DNA from 3 places in the Blastococcus sp. SYSU DS0510 genome. Region 2 is predicted to be linked to each of the others. Evidence: predicted binding sites of a transcription regulator. Region 2 holds the regulator's gene; each other region holds the start of a gene.

Region 1 (2,261 bases), on a different contig from region 2:
CAGCCAGGCCTCGACGGGTGCCTCCTCGGCCCACCGGCGGAGCAGCTCGTCCTCCGGGGTGTAGTCCTCCCCGCCCCACTCACCTCGGAGGGCGCGGGCCTCGACCTCCGCCCACCACCGCTCGTCGGCCTCCTGCCACTCCCTGGGCCAGGTGTGGAGCGGCCAGGCGTCGGTGGGACCGAGGTCGTCCGGCCAGGAGTCCGTGGGGCAGAGGTCGTCCCGCCAGGCGTCGGTGGCACCGGCGTCCCGCGGCTGATCGTCGGCCCGGCGTTCCGCTGCGGGCGTGTGGTCGGCAGCGCGCTCGCTCGTGGTGCCCGCCTCGCCGGCATCCGGCGCCGACGCGGGCAGCAGGCCCAGGGCGCGGGCGAGGGCACGGACGACCTCGGCCGGCACCGGCTCACCCCCGATCTCGCCGGGTTGGTCGCCGCCGAGCAGGGCCCGCACGCCCGCCACCACGGTCAGCTGCGCCTGCACGGCGGGGAGCTCGTTCTCCTCCGGCCGCAGGACCAGGTCGAGCAGGCAGTCGGCCATCTTCTGACCGCGGGTCCTGGAGTCGTCCGGCTCGTCGAGCGCGTCGGCGTACCGGCCCAGCGCGTCGAGCAGCGCCTGGGCCTCGGGCACCGTGAGGAGAGCGCCGAAGGAGGCCATGCCCTCGCGCCGGTCGGAGCGGATCGAGATGCCCCGTTCCCGCAGCGACGCGGCCAGCCGAGCGGCCTCGTCGCGCGCGTCCCGGGCCAGACCGAGGCGGCGAGCCTTGGCGCCGAGCTGCGCCGGGGTGGTCACCCGGCCGGACATCCACGCGAGCAGATCGCGCTCCACGGCGGCTCGCCGCGCCGCGTCGGCGATGGGCGCCACCCGCTCGAGCACCGGCCACAGGTGCCCCGGGTGGATCTCCCCGCGCTCCAGCGCGGCCAACGTCGCGGGGAGCCGGTGCACCAGCGTCAGCGACCGGGCGAGCAGCTGCTCGGCGGCCTGGGCGGAGAGGGACAGCGCCACCACGAGTTCCTGCGCCGCCCACTCGCTGACGTCGACCAGCACCTCCGGGCGGGCGGCGCGGCGTGCCTCGCTCATCGCCCCGGGCTGACCGGCCGGCCGGTCAGCAGACGCGGGACGGGCCGCGGCGAACTCGGCCACCGCCCGGGTGCGCAGGGCCGTCTGGCGGGCGATCTCGCGGTCGGCCGCCTGCACGACGCCGAGCGGCCCGGTGGCCCACCCCGCCGCAGGAGCGACGGGCCCGACGGGGGACTCCGCCGTCTCCCGTTCCGCCACCTCCGCCACGTATTCGATCATACGTTCGAACAGGCATCGCAGCAACAGGTCTCGTGCGAACGCGCAGTTCAGTAGCGCGCCTGGCCGCGAGAGGGGAGGCGGCATCGGCTTCACCGGGCCGCCCGGGTTCAGTTCGCCGGCCCGTGGGGCGACGCTGGTCAAGCCCGGCGTGATCTCGGCACGAGGCGTCGACGAGGTGGGTGGAAGTCCGCTGCGGCCGGTCGACGCGGGCGTGCATGTGCGGCCCACTGGCGTGCCCGTCAGCCCACCTGTCACCCGCCGGCGAGCCGGTCCAGCAGTTCGCTCGCCAGCTCGTCGACCGGTCGCGCCGCGTCCATGCGCAGGACCGCAGCCTCCGCCCAGGGCGCGTACGCCGCCGCCCGTGCACGCACCTCGTCCCAGGAGGGCTCGGGTACGTGCGCCAGGCCCCGACGACGGCCCTCCAGTCGTCGGCGGTGCTCGACCTCGTCACGGAGCGTCAGCAGCACGAACGCGAGGTCGGCCCCGGCGTGGGCCGACGCGGCCCGCCACGTGTCGCGGGCCGGCTCGCTGTCGTTGACCGCATCCACCACCACGGATCCCCCGAGCGCGAGGTTCTGCTCGGCCACGACCCGCGCTGCCTCGTACGCGGCCACCCCGGTCTCCCAGGAGCGCGGCAGCCCTGCGCCCAAGAACGCGTCCTCGATCGGATCGACGGACAGGTGGACCGACCCCGACCGGGCGGCCAGTGCGGCAGCGACCGCGGTCTTCCCCGTGCCGGGCAGCCCCGAGACGACGACGAGCACCGTTTCAGGCGGGCGGGAGGTGGGCGACCGTCGTCGCGATGCCGGTCACGTGGGCCAGGCGGAGGAGCTCGGACCGGCGGAAGGCCGGGCCGCCAGAGCGCCCGAGCACGATCGCCCGGCCGGCGCCGTAGGGCACCGCCATCATCTCGATGGCCATCTCCTGCCACCGCTCGGGCAGCCACGGCTCGTCGCTGGGCAGCAGCCGCG
Region 2 (2,261 bases):
ACCTGGGTCGTCCCCATCAGCTCGAGCCCGCCGTCGGCCTCGCCCAGCACCGCACCGGCCAGGGCGACCAGCCCGAGGCCGAGCAGCAGAACGGCCACCGCCACCGCCCGGCGCCCACGCGCGGTCAGCCGCAGCGGCGGCCGCGGAGCGGCGCTCCTGCTACCGGGGGCCGTTCGCACGACGGTCAGGCGCCGCGCGGGCTCCCCCACCCGGTGCGCGACGGCCGCTGAGTAGGACGTCGGCGGGGGCAGCACCCGGAGGTGCCGGCCGGGCGGGGTCCCGGCGCCCGCCTCACCTCCACCGACCGGCGACCCGCCGGGAACCCGCAGCGCAGCGCCGCCGTTCATGTCTCCCACCCTCCCGACCGACGTGAGCCGGTCCGAACACACGTTCGATTCGAACGTCTGTCCGATGTCTACCGGACGGGACCGACAGAAGCGATGCGACACGGGGAACTTTCGAACACCTGTTTGAACTGGGCGGCGATCGGCGCTACGGTTCCACTCGACGACGACGGTCGAGCGCTGCACGGGCAGCCGGCGAGGAGGAGACGTGGCGGACTCGAAGGGGACCTCCGGCGCCGGTCGCGGCACCAGGGCAACGGCCCGGGAGGCTGACGGTTCCGCGTCGGTGCGGGCATTCCCCGACCGCACGGCGGACGGCGACGGCCTCACCCAGCGGCAGCGCCGGGTCCTCGAGGTGATCCGCGACTCGATCGATCGCCGTGGGTACCCACCCTCGGTCCGCGAGATCGGCGAGGCGGTGGGCCTGTCCTCGGCGTCCTCGGTCGCGCACCAGCTGTCGGTCCTGCAGAAGAAGGGGTGGCTGCGGCGCGATCCGAACCGTCCGCGCGCCCTCGACGTCCGGCTCCCCGGCGACGCCGCCCGCGGAGTGGCCGCGCACGCCGAGCCGCCGGTGGTCGGTGACGGCATGCAGGCGTCGGCGCCCACCTACGTCCCGCTCGTCGGGCGGATCGCTGCCGGTGGTCCCGTCCTGGCCGAGCAGGCGGTGGAGGACGTCTTCCCCCTGCCGCGCGAGCTGGTCGGCGAGGGCACGGTCTTCATGCTCAAGGTGGCCGGTGACTCGATGGTCGAGGCGGCGATCTGCGACGGCGACTGGGTCGTCGTCCGCCAGCAGCCGACGGCCGAGAACGGCGAGATCGTCGCCGCGATGATCGACGGCGAGGCGACGGTCAAGACCTACAAGCGGCGCGACGGCCACGTGTGGCTGCTGCCGCACAACCCGGCGTACGAGCCCATTCCGGGCGACGAGGCGACCATCCTCGGCCGGGTGGTCTCGGTCCTGCGGCGCGTCTGACCCTCAGGTCCGGCGGCGCAGCCGTCCGGTCAGCCAGACCGCGATCGTCGCCACGCCGGCGGCGATCAGGGCCGCGGCGATCGGCGACCGGTCCGACCGGGTGAGCTCGGCGAAGGAGGGCAGCGGGACAGCGTCGGGGGGAGCCGTGCTCGCCGCTCCGGCCGGCACCGGCACCACCGTGACGGGGCTGGGCAGCCCCTCGCTCGCGACCACGAGCGCTCGGCTGTCGGCGGTGAAGCTGATCGCCTCGCCCTGCGGCGACTCCGGGAGCGCCACCCGCGTCGGCTCCCGGGCCAGCGCACCGACGATGTCGGAACCGGCCAGGGGCCAGACGTAGGCGTCGGTGTAGGTGCGCAGGGCCAGCGCACTGCCGTCGACCGCCACGGCGCCTCCGGTGATGAGGAGCTGCCCGGCTCGGCCCACCGGCCCACCCGGGGTCCCCGTCAGGGTGATGTTCACCGTGCCCACCCGCTCCAGCGGCACCACGCCGCCGTCCACGAGCGCGCCGGCCGGCCGGTACACGCCGCTGGACCCGAGGACCTCCTTGGTGACGAGGTAGGGGGTCCCGTCCGGGGCCAGGAGCAGTGCCTCGGCGTCGTGCGCGCCGTCGGGGTAGGTCATCCGGTGCAGCGCGGCCGTGCCGTCGGGCCAGAGCACGTGGAGCGCCACGGTCGGGCGGACGCCGCCGTTGTCACCGATGTCGGCCACCCAGACGCTGCCGTCGGACGCCACGCCGAGGTCCTCGGGGTCGAACGGGTCGGCCGCACCGGTCTGGACGTCGACGACGGCGCAGGAGGAGTCCAGCCCGTGCACCGCGACCTGGTCGCCGCCGTCGGTGAGGGCGAGCATCTGCTCCCCCACGACCACCAGGCCGGAGAGCTCGGCGAGCCGCGGGTCGGTGATCGAGCACCGGACCTCAGGGGCCGGTGCCGGCGGGGCGGGCG
Region 3 (2,261 bases), on a different contig from region 2:
AAGCTCGCTCACGTCCTACCCAGCAGCTGGAGGGCCCGCCGGAGCAGCACCGCGACCTCCACGCTCCCGGTCGCGGCGACCTGCTCGTCGGCCACCGGGGCGAGCTGGGTCACCGCCGTCTCGGCCTCCTTGCCGCTCCAGCCCAGGCCGACGAGCGCGCTGGTGAGCTGGTCCCGCCAGGGGGCCACCGGCGTCAGCGACGGCAGCCCGGTGGGGGCGGGGGCGTCGAGAGAGGTGTCGGTGGTCGTGGAGCCCAGCCGGTCCCGCAGCTCCAGGATCAGCCGCTCGGCGCCCTTCTTGCCGATGCCCGGCACCTGCATGAGCGCCTTGACATCGGCCATCGAGACCGCCCGGCGCACCTCGCGCGGCGGGTGGATCGCCAGCACCGCCTGCGCGAGCCGGGGGCCGACGCCGTTGGCGGTCTGCAGCAGCTCGAACAGCTGGCGCTCGTCGTCGTCGGCGAAGCCGTAGAGGGTGAGGGAGTCCTCGCGCACGATCAGGCTGGTCGCCAGCCGGGCGGACTCCCCCACCTGCAGGCGCGCGATGGTGCCGGGGGTGCACTGCACCGCGAGGCCGATGCCGCCCACCTCGACGACGGCGCCGTCCGGGGAGACGGCGGCGACCCGGCCGCTGACGCTGGCGATCATCGCGCCGCCACCCCCGTCCACCGCGGCAGCGTGGTGCTGCGCACCGGCGCGCCGATGCCGCCGGCCAGCGCGGCGGTGCGCAGCCGCTGCTGGGCCGGGCCGCGCCAGGCGTGGCAGACCGCGAGCGCGAGGGCGTCGGCGGCGTCGGCCGGCTTGGGGGCGGCGGTGAGCCCGAGGACCCGGGTGACCATGAGGGTGACCTGCTCCTTGTCCGCGCGGCCGTTGCCGGAGATCGCCGCCTTGACCTCGCTGGGCGTGTGCCAGGCGACCGGGCGGTCGGCCTGCGCCGCGGCGAGCGCGGCGACCCCGGCCGCCTGCGCCGTCCCCGTGGCGGTGCCCTTGTTGTTCTGGGTGAACACCCGCTCGATGGCGACCACGTCGGGGCGGTGCTCGCGCAGCAGCGCCGTGACGGCGGTGTGCAGTTCGAGCAGCCGCAGCTCCAGGTCGAGCTCCGCCAGCGTGCGGACCACCCCGACCCCGACCGCCGTCGGCCGCGCCCCGGGGCGCCCGTCGACCACTCCCCACCCGCACCGGGTGAGGCCCGGGTCGATGCCGAGCACCCGCATGGTCACGCTCCCGTCAGCCGAACTGGTGTTCGACCGAGGCTAACCGCCTCCCCCGACCGAACCCCGCCAACACGCCAGGTGACGTGCTGGAACGGCCGCCCCCTGCAGGGTCCCGGCCTGAGCTTGCGAAGGCTGGGGGGCAGGGGGTGTTTTCAGGCGTCCGCCGCGACCTGCTCCATGACCTCGTCGGGCACGTCGTAGTTGGCGTAGACGTTCTGCACGTCGTCGCAGTCCTCGAGCGCGTCGATCAGCCGGAACACCTTGGCGGCCCCCTCGGCGTCGAGCTCCACCTGGACGCTGGGCTGGAAGCCGGCCTCGGCGGAGTCGTAGTCGATGCCCGCGTCCTGCAGCGCGGTGCGGACGGCGACCAGGTCGGTGGGCTCGCAGAGCACCTCGAGGGTGTCACCGAGGTCGCGCACCTCCTCGGCGCCGGCGTCGAGCACCGCCATGAGCACGGTGTCCTCGTCGACGTCACCGGACTTCGGCACCGTCACCACGCCCTTGCGGGAGAAGAGGTAGGAGACCGAGCCGGGGTCGGCCATGGATCCGCCGTTGCGGGTCATGGCGGTGCGGACCTCCATGGCCGAGCGGTTCTTGTTGTCGGTCAGGCACTCGACGAGGACGGCGACACCGCCGGCGGCGTAGCCCTCGTAGGTGATGCCCTGGTAGTCGACGCCGCCGGCCTCGAGACCGGCGCCGCGCTTGACCGCCCGGTCGATGTTGTCGTTGGGCACCGAGCTCTTCTTCGCCTTCTGGATGGCGTCGTAGAGCGTCGGGTTGCCGGCCGGGTCGCCGCCGCCGGTGCGGGCCGCGACCTCGATGTTCTTGATGAGCTTGGCGAAGAGCTTGCCGCGCTTGGCGTCGATCCCGGCCTTCTTGTGCTTGGTCGTCGCCCACTTGGAGTGGCCGCTCACGGCTCTCCCCTCTCTGCGTCGGCCAGGTGACGGCGCACGATGTCGACGAACAGCGCGTGCACCCGGCGGTCCCCGGTCAGCTCGGGGTGGAAGCTGGTCGCCACGACGTCCCCCTGGCGGACCGCGACGATCCT

The links. The regulator LexA, encoded in region 2, represses DNA repair genes until DNA is damaged. The targets are predictions, from matches to a motif close to TCGAACANNTGTTCGA.
Region 1: the regulator LexA is predicted to act here: its motif matches at 1,283-1,298, upstream of ACI79P_RS00690 (DUF222 domain-containing protein).
Region 3: the regulator LexA is predicted to act here: its motif matches at 1,231-1,246, upstream of ruvC (crossover junction endodeoxyribonuclease RuvC).

The regions. Positions count from the first base shown of each region.
Region 1 covers NZ_JBJHAC010000001.1:130,454-132,714, reverse strand. The annotation lists gene ACI79P_RS00690 (DUF222 domain-containing protein) at 1-1,278, opposite strand, end outside; gene ACI79P_RS00685 (AAA family ATPase) at 1,542-2,054, opposite strand; gene ACI79P_RS00680 (ACT domain-containing protein) at 2,059-2,261, opposite strand, start outside.
Region 2 covers NZ_JBJHAC010000004.1:216,655-218,915, forward strand. The annotation lists gene ACI79P_RS05405 (LysM peptidoglycan-binding domain-containing protein) at 1-98, opposite strand, end outside; gene lexA (transcriptional repressor LexA) at 631-1,317, shown strand; gene ACI79P_RS05415 (hypothetical protein) at 1,321-2,261, opposite strand, start outside.
Region 3 covers NZ_JBJHAC010000022.1:8,653-10,913, reverse strand. The annotation lists gene ruvA (Holliday junction branch migration protein RuvA) at 9-668, opposite strand; gene ruvC (crossover junction endodeoxyribonuclease RuvC) at 644-1,213, opposite strand; gene ACI79P_RS16805 (YebC/PmpR family DNA-binding transcriptional regulator) at 1,366-2,127, opposite strand; gene pdxT (pyridoxal 5'-phosphate synthase glutaminase subunit PdxT) at 2,124-2,261, opposite strand, start outside.